One region of the Variovorax durovernensis genome, then DNA from elsewhere that is predicted to be linked to it. Evidence: riboswitches for the same ligand, from Rfam matches in the RefSeq annotation. Region 1 holds a riboswitch; the other holds the start of a gene.
The links. Region 1 has a riboswitch for cobalamin ahead of ACWV14_RS13695 (TonB-dependent receptor). Riboswitches for the same ligand answer to the same signal wherever they lie in the genome.
Positions count from the first base shown of each region.

Region 1 (5,241 bases):
CCGCCCTGCATTTCCAGCACCATGCGCCTCGGCGGCTGTGCGCGTGCAGCGGGCGGCAATGCGTCGAGCGCGGCCGTGGGCGACACCGTTGCCTGCGCAAGGCGCAGCGGCCCCAGCCCGGCCAGCCGCTCGGCGTCCGTGAGGTTGGGATACCCCACGTACATCATCACCACGCCCGAGACAAACCACATCACGAACAGCAGGCAGCCGCCGATGCCCAGCCACCGGTGGGTCCAGTAGAGCCAGTGCCGGATGCGCGGCCAGGCGCGGCGCCATGCGGAAGTCATGCGTGGGTCGCTCAGAAATCGACCAGCGCCGAGAGTTCGAACGAACGCGGGCGGCCCAGCAGCCACTGGTTGCCGCCGTTCGAGAACGACACCGCATAGCGCCGGTCGGCCAGGTTGTAGGCGCGCAGCGCCAGCTTCAGCGAAGGGTTCGCTTGCCAGCTCACCGAAGCGTCGGCCACGGTGTACGAGCCGATCTTGCGCGAATTGGCGGCATCGACCTGGCGCGGACCGACGTAGCGCACGCCGAATGCGGCCTCCCACTGCGGCAGGAAGCGCCAGTTGAGCCACAGGTTGGCCGCCTGCTCGGGCACGCCGTTGGGCGTGTTGCCCGCGCGCGAAATCAGCTTGCCGCCGACCACTTCGTTGAAGTCGTCGTAGCGCGCGCGCAGCCTGGCGATGTTGGCCTCGAGGTTCAGCGTGGGCGTGAGCGCCATGTCCAGCGTGGCCTCGATGCCCTCGGAAGACTGCCGGCCGATCTGCTGCGTCTTGCTCGGGTCGCTCGCGTCGCGCGACAGCAGCTTGTTCTTCTCGATGCGGTAGGCCGCCACGGTCCAGGCGCCGCGGTTGTCGGCGAGCTGGCGCTTGTAGCCGACCTCGACCTGCTTGCCGGTGCTGAGCTCGAACGGCACTTGCGTGGCCGAGGTGCTGATGAGCGAGGTCAACGGATCGGCCGCGCGCGCCACCTGCGCGTAGAACGACTGCGACGCATCGGGCGCGTACACCACGCCAAGGCGACCGGTGGCGTACTCGAAGGTCTTGCCCAGGTTGTTGGCCGCGTTCTGCAGGTCGGCACGCGCGATCTTCGCGTGGTCCCAGCGCAGGCTGCCCACCACCGACCATTGCTCGTTGAAGGCCAGCTTGTCTTCGGTGAAGAAGGCGTAGGTGTTGGTGCGGGTCTTGTAGCGCGGCAGGTAGGCAACCGGCGAGGCGTAGTAGCCCGGGTTGAAGTTGAACGGATCGACCACCGAGCGGCCGCCGTAGGGCGTGTCGCTCGAATTCAGGAAGTCGATGCGGTTCACGTCGAAGCCCACCAGTACCTGGTTGGCCAGGCCGAACAGGCCGTGCCTGAAGGTGGCGTCGGTGCGGTTGCCGATCTGCTCCTGGTCGTGGCCGATTTCCAGGTAGTCGCCGCGCGTCACGCGGCGCGTGGTGGCGCTGTAGGTATAGGTCTCGCTGTTGCGCCAGTGGCGCCTGCTCTCCAGCCGGTAGAGCTGGTTGCGCACGGTGACCGAATCGTTCGGCGTCCATTGGGCCTCGAGGCGGGTCCACTTGTCGCGGTACTTGATTTCGGAGTCGTCGAGGTTGTAGTTCTGGCGCAGCGTCTGGCTGCTCAGGCGGCCGTCGATCAGCGGCACGCCGTAGTAGCGCTGCGGCGACTGCCGGCCCTCATCGTGCGAGAGCGTGAACTGCAGTTGCGGCGACACGTCGAGCCGCACGGCCGCGCCCACGGCCAGGCTTTCGGCCTGGCCGCGCTGCATGAAGCCGTCGGTCTGGCGCTGGCTGATGTCGAAGCGGTAGGAGAGCTTGTCGTTGATCGCGCCGCCGCTGCCGAAGGCGACCTGGCGGGTCGCATCGGAACCGATGGTGACCAGCGCCTGGTTCTGGATCGGGCCGCGCGTGGGCTTCTTGGGCACCACGTTGATCGCGCCGCCGATGGCGCCTTCGCCGTACATCACCGAGGCCGCGCCGCGGAGTATCTCGATGCGGTCGACCGACCAGGTATCGAACGGAAAGGTGACGGTGCCCGCGCCCGCATACAGCCGCGTCCCGTCGAACAGCTGCATCACCGAGCCGTGGCCCAGGAAGCCGCGCGCCGCCATCGCGGTGCCGCCGTTGCCGGGGCCGGGCGAACCGGTGATGCCGGTGGCGCGGGTGGCCGCCTCGATCATCGAGACGTCGCCGCGTGCGCGGATGGTGTCGCCGTTCAGCACCTCGATGCTGGCCGGCGTTTCCAGCGGCGTCAGGCCCAGGCGGCTGCCGGTCTGCGTGGTCTCGTCGATGGCGAGCCGCGTGTGGCGGTCGGCCTCGACCTGCACTGGCGCAAGGCTCTGGTTGCCGGCGGCCTGTGCAAGGGCCACGGAAGGCCCGAATGCCAGGCCCAGTGCCAGCCCCAGTGCCAGCCCCAGTGCCACCGGGATACCCGAAAGTCGCACACGTTGCGGCGCGCCCCTGCAATCGCGCGCCGGCCATGCTTGTCGGCTCATGTGATCTCTCCTCCGGCCCGCGTCCCCGCAGGCTCCTCTGTCCGAAAAAGGACGAAGCGGGAGAAGCGAAGGGGCGATGACGGTCCAAGCGCGGGCGCGAAGGCGGCAGGCCCGGACACGCACTCCCGCAGCGTCCGAAGGCGGTTTCCAAGGCCGGTATCCGGGCTTGCGGAGCGCCCGGTGGCGCACTGCCTTGTTTCATGCAGTGCGCGACCGGGCAGAAACCCTCGCCTTCCCACGCCGAAGCGCAGTGGCTGCCGGCCTCTTCAAGGAGGCGCTGGCTTGAGGATTTCCGATCCGCTGACCGTTGCGGGGGCAGCGCAGGAATGACCGTGTCGACAATGACTCGGCGCACCTGCTTCCCGTTTAACCCCGGCGCCATGGAATGGCGGGCGGGGCACCTTCGAACCGTGTGTATTGGTTTGATTCGTGAGAATTAACAAACCAAAACCGCGAAATTATAAGGAGCCGGTATTACCGTCCGGCCCGAACAGGCGCCGCATCACCGCCACGCCGGCCACGAGCGCATTCGAGTAGCTGGCGTAGGGCTCGAGCGCCGCTTCCAGCGGCTCGTAGAAGTGGGAGGCGTCACCGGGCTCCCCGGCCACTGCTTCCATCAGCACCCAGTAGAACTCACCCTTTTCCAGTTCATGGACGGTGAGCGCGATGTTTCTCGGTGTGGGCATGAAATGGATTGAGCAGTGCTTATTGGTGAATGGGTGGAGGCCAAGGCCGGTTGACAGCTTCCGGGCTTCTCCTACAGGGGGTCTTCCCCATGCAGCCTATGTTTGTAGATGCACAAGCAGGAGACAGCATGAAGAACTTCACTCTCGAACCCGGCATGCGATCGAGCATCGGCGGAGCCTTCTATCCGACCGGCTACTCGATGGTCATGTTTCCAGACGCGGAAGATGCCCGCCGCATAGGCCGCAGCCTGATCGAACAAGGCACCAGCGGCGACGAGGTCTACCTGCTTCCCGCGCAAACCGTGCTCGCCGAGATCACGCCCACCGTGGAGACGGCGGACGACCCCCTGCCTTCCGCCGGTACCGAGGGCGCCACTGTGCGCGCGTACACCAAGCTCGCGCGCGAGGGACACACGGCGCTGCTGGTGAAGACCAAGGACAGTGACGCGGCCGAACAGCTCATGGTGCTGGTGCGCACCGTGCCCTACTCCATCGCGCAGCGCTACCGCACCCTGGTGATCGAAGATCTCTGAGTTCGTCAGGCCGGGGCCGCCATCGACACGGCCCGCTGCACCACATCGCGCGCCATGGCCTGCGCGAGTTCCTGTTCGCCCAGGAAGACCGTCACGGCTGCCTCGCGCGTGAGCAGCGCGGCTTCCTGCTCGTTGTGGCTGCGGATCACGGTCTGGATGGTCGGGTTGAGCGTGCGCGCCGTCTCGATCATCTGGCGCACGTTCATCGCGTCGGGCGTGGCCACCACCAGCACACGGGCGCGGGCCACGTGCGCCTGGATCAGAACGGCCGGGTCGGCCGCATCGCCCCACACGGCTGGCGTGCCGGCTTCGCGCAGCTTCTCGACCAGCTCGCGGTTCTGCTCGGCGACAACGTAGGGGATGTCGTTGGCGTCGAGTTCGGCCGCGATGCGGCGACCGACGCGGCCGTAGCCCACCAGCACCACCTGGCGCGAAAGGTACTTGGCCTCGGTGGTCATGGGCAGCTCGGCCAGCGGGTCGTCGCGCGACTCGAGCCCCCGCGCGAAAGACGAATGCGCATGCAGCCATTTCTGCATGGGTGCTATCAGGCTGAACCACAGGGGATTGGTGGCGATGGAAATTAGCGCCCCCGCCAGCACCAGGCTCTGCCCCTCCACCGGCAGCAAGCCGAGCGACACCCCCAGCCCCGCCAGGATGAACGAGAACTCCCCTATCTGCGCCAGGCTCGCGCTCACCGTGAGCGCCGTGCCCAGCGGGTAGCGGAACACCAGCACCAGCGCGCAGGCCGCGAGCGACTTGCCCAGCACGATCACCAGCACCACCGCCAGCACCTGCAGCGGCCGCTCGATCAGCACCGAGGGATCGAACAGCATGCCGACCGACACGAAGAACAGCACCGCGAAGGCGTCGCGCAGCGGCAGCGACTCTTCCGCGGCGCGATGCGCGAACTGCGACTCGCGCATGACCATGCCCGCGAAGAAAGCGCCCAGCGCGAACGACACGCCGAACAGCGCCGCCGACGCGAAGGCGATGCTCACGGCGGCCGCCACCACGCACAGCGTGAACAGCTCGCGCGAACCGGTGCGCGTGACCTGCCAGAGGATCCACGGGAACACGCGCCGCCCCACCACCAGCATCAGCGCCACGAAGCCGCCGACCTGCAGCAGCGTGAGGCCCAGGGTCTGCCACAGCGGGTCGGCCGGCCCTTCTTGCGCGGCATGGCCGCCCAGCGTGCCGGCCAGCGGCGGCATCAGCACCAGCACCAGCACCATTGCCAGGTCTTCGACCACCAGCCAGCCGATGGCGATGCGCCCGGTGAACGAATCGAGAATGCCCAGGCTCTCGAGCGCGCGCAGCAGCACCACAGTGCTGGCCACCGACAGCGCCAGGCCGAACACCAAAGCCGCGCCGGGGCTCCAGCCCCACCACATGGCCAGGCCGCCACCGAGCAGCGTGGCCACCGCGATCTGAGCGAGCGCGCCGGGCAGCGCGATCTTGCGCACCGCCAGCAGGTCGTCCAGGGAGAAATGAAGGCCGACACCGAACATCAGCAGCATCACGCCGATCTCGG
Region 1 covers NZ_CDRNCW010000001.1:2,880,785-2,886,025, reverse strand. The annotation lists gene ACWV14_RS13700 (PepSY domain-containing protein) at 1-287, opposite strand, end outside; gene ACWV14_RS13695 (TonB-dependent receptor) at 299-2,491, opposite strand; cobalamin riboswitch at 2,626-2,910, opposite strand; gene ACWV14_RS13690 (hypothetical protein) at 2,950-3,177, opposite strand; gene ACWV14_RS13685 (hypothetical protein) at 3,306-3,710, shown strand; gene ybaL (YbaL family putative K(+) efflux transporter) at 3,716-5,241, opposite strand, start outside.

Region 2 (5,241 bases), 1.2 Mb from region 1:
CGCGGGCCTTGACTTTTCCTGCATCGCGGATCTTGCACATGGCCGCGTCCACGCGTTCGACGGCTTCGCGCAGCTGCGCTTCGCCGCCATCGGGACAGCCGAGCAGATAGCTCTGGCCCATGATCTGTACTTCAATCTGCTTCATGCGGAGGGGTCTTGGGGAGGTGGTTCAGCCGGCAGCCGTTCGAGCAGCGCGTCGAGGCGCGTGCGGGCCGCGGCGAGCCGCGACTTCAGTGCGTCGCGTTCGCGCGTGAGCGCATCGACCTGTTCCTGCAGCAACTCATTGGTGCGCTGCACCTCTTCGTGACGCACGAGCAGGCGTTCGACACGCTCGGCGATCTGGTCGATGGGGCTGGATGCGGGCATGGTTGGCGATTGTAGTTTCCCTGGGAGGGGCCCTTCGCCATGCTTGGGCGAGGGTGCGTCGAGGCATGGATTCTGCGGCCTTCCCCCCGTGTTTCAAACTACTCGCTCAGCCGCACATAGGTGGCGAGCAGCGCGCTCTTTGCCGCCACGCCCAGCAGCACCGGGTTGGCCGCGCTCTCGATCACCGGCAGGCGCTCGCCACGGTGCTCCAGGAAGCGTTGCAGCGCTTCGCCCAGGCCGGTGTCGGCGGTGATCGGCAGTATCTCCTGGGAGAGCAGGCTTCTGGCTGTCGTTTCGGCCGGTGCGGCGCCGAGGGTGGCCAGCGGCACCACGCCCAGGTAGCGTCCCCCGGCGTCGACCACGTACAGGTATTTCACCGGATGCTGCAGGAAGAGCTTGCTCATCGCCTCGCGGTCCGCGTCGGGGCCGACCACGGTCTCGGCCGGCTGCACCAGGTCGCGCACGAGCAGCCCGCGCAGGCGCAGCTGTGCGTCGCGCTGCTCGTTGCGGCGCAGCGTGATCTCGTACATGGAACCGGCATTGGCCGAACGCGCGACGAAGTACGCGATGACGCTCGCTGCCATCAGCGGCAGCATGACCTGGTAGCTCAGCGTCATCTCGAAGATCATCAATATCGCCATCAGCGGCGCCTGCGTCGCGCCTGCCAGGAAGGCGCCCATGCCGACGATGGCATAGGCAAAAGGCGCCGAGCTGGAAGCCGGCCACAGCGCCTGCACCGCCAGCCCGAACAGCGCGCCGATCATGCAGCCGAAGAACAGCGCGGGCGTGAACACGCCGCCCACCGCGCCCGAGCCCGCGGTGGCCATGGTCGCGGCCGCCTTGGCGACCAGCACCATCGCGATCAGCGTCCAGGGCCACGGCGTGTGCAGCACCGCGTTGACCACGCTGTAGCCGTTTCCCCAGACCTCGGGCATCGGTACCGAGATGACGCCCATCAGCAGCCCGCCCAGCGCCAGCCGCCACGGCAGCGCGAGCGGCAGCTTCGCAAACAGCGCGCGGCTGCCCTGCAGCGCACGCAGGAAGCCGACCGACGCAAAGCCCAGCAGCACGCCGAGCACGCAGAACAGCGCCACCTCCGCGCCGTGGATCTCGGGGAATGCGGGCATCTTGTAAGGCGGCTGATAGCCCGGCAGCGCGCGCATCGCGACGTTCGCCACCACCGACGCGATGATGATCGGCCCCACGCTCTCCATCGCGATCGAGCCCAGCACGATCTCGGCGACGAAGAAGGCGCCTGCGATGGGCGCGTTGTAGGCCGCCGTGAGGCCGGCGGCGGCACCGCAGGCCACCAGCAGCCGCAGCCGTTCCGCCGGAAAGCGCAGCAGCCGCCCCAGTTGCGAGGCGGCCAGCGCCGCGAGCTGCACCATCGAGCCTTCGCGACCGATCGAGCCGCCGGTGCCGATGCTCACGAGCGACGACGCGCTGCGCACCAGCGTCTGCGCGACCGGGATGCGCCCGTCGCCGAGCACGATCGCTTCCATGTAGTCTGAGGTGGCGCTGCGCACCGCCACGCGCTTGGCCAGCACCAGCAGCAGGCCCGCCACCAGCCCGCCGAGCGTGGGGCAGGCGACGCGCGCCCACCACGGCAGGTGCCTGGCCATGGCCACCAGCCCTTCGCCGGGGCCCAGCACCAGGTGCTCGAAGCCATAGAGCGCCGCGCGGAACAGTTCGGTCGCCAGCGTGCCGAGCAGGCCCGCGGCAATGGACCACAGCAGCATCGACTGCCAGCCCGAAACGCCGAAAAGCCGCTGCAGCGCGGAACGAATATTCAGGAAAACCGAGGCCGGGCGCATTGCTGCGATGTTAGCGGTGCGCAACTTTCGGCTTAAATCGTGTCCGCCAGGGCCTAAAATCCTGCCCGTTGGTGCCTGCGGCGTGGTTCACGCGCCGCGGTTCAACGGGAAGCAGGAGTGAAGGTCCCCCGAACGCCCTCGAGCGCGTACCGGGCCCGACCCAAGCCGCCTGCGCTGCCCCCGCAACGGTCAAGCAGACGACGCCGCAAGGCGTCACCCCTATCCACACAGCCACTGGGCACCCTGAAACAGGTGCCTGGGAAGGCGGCGAGGGGCGTTCTGCCAGCCCGGATACCGGCCAACAAGGCGGCTGCCGCATGCACGAGAGATTCCGTGCGCGAGGCAGCCATTGCGCCCAGGTGCCGGCGGGGAAGCCGGCACGGGGCATTGACGTTCGTTCGGCACATTTCATGATTTCCCACGCTTCCGTTTTCCGTGGCCGCGCTCCCGCGCGCCGTCTCCGCTTCGCCTGCCTGCCGCTGGCGCTGGCATCCGCCTTCGGCGGCCCGGCCCATGCGCAAGAAGCGCTCACCCTCGGCGAGACGGTGGTCACGGCCAACCGCACGCCGCAGGCACTGTCGGACCTGGTGGGCGACGTGTCGATCATCGACCGCCAGACCATCGAGCGCAGCGGCGCCACCGGCGTGGCCGACGTGCTGGCGCGCCTGCCCGGCATCGAGATCTCGCGCACCGGCGGCATCGGCAACACCACCAGCCTGTACATCCGCGGCGCGGAAACGCGCTTCACGGCCGTCTACCTCGACGGCGTGCGCATCGACTCGCAGTCGACCGGCGGCGCCGGCTGGGAAGGCATTCCGCTGTCGCAGATCGACCGCATCGAAGTGCTGCGCGGCCCGGCCGCCGCCGTGTATGGCTCGGATGCCGTCGGCGGCGTGATCCAGCTCTTCACCAAGCGCGGCGAAGAGGGCGTCTCGCCCTACGCGGGCATCGGCTTCGGCAGCTACGGCCTGCGCAAGATCGAAGGCGGCGTGAGCGGAAAGTCAGGCCTGTTCGACTACTCCTTCGGTGTCGAACATGAAGAGAGCAAGGGCTACAACGTGCAGCCGGTGGCCAAGCGCAACGTGGTCAAGGACGGCTTCACCAGCCCCGATCGCGACGGCTACAACAGCACCTCGGGCAACGTGAAACTGGGCTTCCAGATCGCCCCCGACCAGCGCATCGACGCCACGCTGCTCGCGAGCGACATCAAGGCCGGCTACGACGCCACCGTGTCGTACAAGACCAAGCTGCCGTTCCTGTTCGCCAACGACATCGCGAACAACACGCTGCGCACCGCCGGCCTCACCTGGTCGGCCAAGTGGAACGATGTGTACAGCACCCGCGTGCAGATCACTGATTCGCAATCGGTCTACAAGACGCAGCCTTCGTTCTACCGCACTGAAACCCACCTGCGCGGCTACCTGTTCCAGAACGAATTCCGCTTCGGCCCGCACCTGGTGACGGCCACCCTCGAGCGCCGCGAAGACGCACTCGACAACGCGCCCACCACCAGCTCGAAGCTGCTGTCGCGCGACCGCGCGCAGGACGCGCTGTCGCTGGGCTACGGCTTCGTGCAGGGCCCGCACTCGCTGCAGCTGCATGTGCGCCACGACCAGGACAGCGAGTTCGGCGGCAAGACCACCGGCAGCGCCGCCTACGGCTACGCCATCACGCCGTCGCTGCGCTTCACGGCGTCGGCCGGCACCGCCTTCCGCGTGCCCACGCTGTACCAGCGCTTCAGCGAGTACGGCCTGGCGTCGCTCAAGCCTGAATCCAGCCGCAACGTCGAACTGGGCCTGCAGTACACCGAAGGCGCCTCGCACGCCGGCATCGTGGTCTACAAGAACCAGGTGCGCAACCTGATCGGCTTCGATGGCTCGGCCAAGGGCTGCGCTTCGTCCTTCGGCTGCTACACCAGCACCGCGCGCGCCCGCTACCAGGGCGTCACGCTGTCGGGTGGCCACCGCATCGGCGACGTCACCCTGCGTACCTCGCTCGACTTCCAGGATCCGCGCGACCTCGGCACGCACAACCTGCTGGCTCGCCGCGCGCAGCGCCACGCCACCTTCGGTGCCGACTGGCGCGTCGCCGGCTGGACCCTGGGCGCCGAGGTGCAGACCTCGAGCCGCCGCTACGACGACGCCGCCAACAGCGTCAAGCTCGGCGGCTACACCGTATTGAACCTGTCGGCCAGCAGGCAGATCACGCGCGACCTGAACCTGATCGCGCGGGTCGACAATGTGGGCAACAAGGACTACCAGTACGCACGCCTGTACGCCACCGCCGGCCGCACCGCGTACGTCGGTCTCAAGTGGACGCCGCAATAAGCAACCCCTCGCGAAGAAGCGACACCGCCGGTGCCGCGGCGGCCGCCTGCGCCGCGGTGCTGGTGGCCGCCCCGGCCTCTGGGCAGGGCAAGACCACGGTCGCGGCCGCGCTCGCGCGGCTGCACACGCGGCAGGGCCGGCGGGTGCGGGCCTTCAAGTGCGGGCCCGATTTCCTCGACCCGCTCTGGCTCGCGCTGGCCACCGGCGCGCCGGTGCATTCGCTCGACCTGTGGATGACCGGCGAAGCCGACTGCCGCGAGCGCCTGCGCGCGGCGGCGGCCGACTGCGACCTGCTGATCGTCGAAGGCGTGATGGGCCTGTTCGACGGCACGCCCAGCGCGGCCGACCTGGCCGTGCGCTTCGGCCTGCCGGTGCTGGCCGTGATCGACGCGCATGCCATGGCCGGCACCTTCGGCGCGCTGGCCTATGGCCTGCAGAACTTCCGTCCCGGGCTACCGTGGGCCGGCGTGCTGGCCAACCGCGTGGGCAGCGAGCGCCATGCCGGCATGCTGAAAGACGCGCTGCGCGAGCCCTCGCAATGGCTCGGCGCCTTGCCGCGCGACGCGGGCTTCACGCTGCCCGAACGGCACCTGGGGCTGGTGGTCGCGGACGAACTGGGCGATGCGATGGCGCGCCTCGACGCCGTGGCCGACGTGCTGGCCGGCACGCCGCTGGGGCAGATGGACATCGCGCAACTGCCGCAGGTGCGCTTCGATGCCGCGCCGCCTGCCGCG
Region 2 covers NZ_CDRNCW010000001.1:4,048,559-4,053,799, reverse strand. The annotation lists gene ACWV14_RS19260 (cell division protein ZapA) at 1-145, opposite strand, end outside; gene ACWV14_RS19255 (DUF904 domain-containing protein) at 142-366, opposite strand; gene ACWV14_RS19250 (ClcB-like voltage-gated chloride channel protein) at 465-2,180, opposite strand; cobalamin riboswitch at 2,234-2,497, shown strand; gene ACWV14_RS19245 (TonB-dependent receptor domain-containing protein) at 2,591-4,507, shown strand; gene ACWV14_RS19240 (cobyrinate a,c-diamide synthase) at 4,492-5,241, shown strand, end outside.
Region 2: linked by a shared signal. The riboswitch ahead of ACWV14_RS19245 (TonB-dependent receptor domain-containing protein) and the one ahead of ACWV14_RS13695 (TonB-dependent receptor) in region 1 are both predicted to bind cobalamin.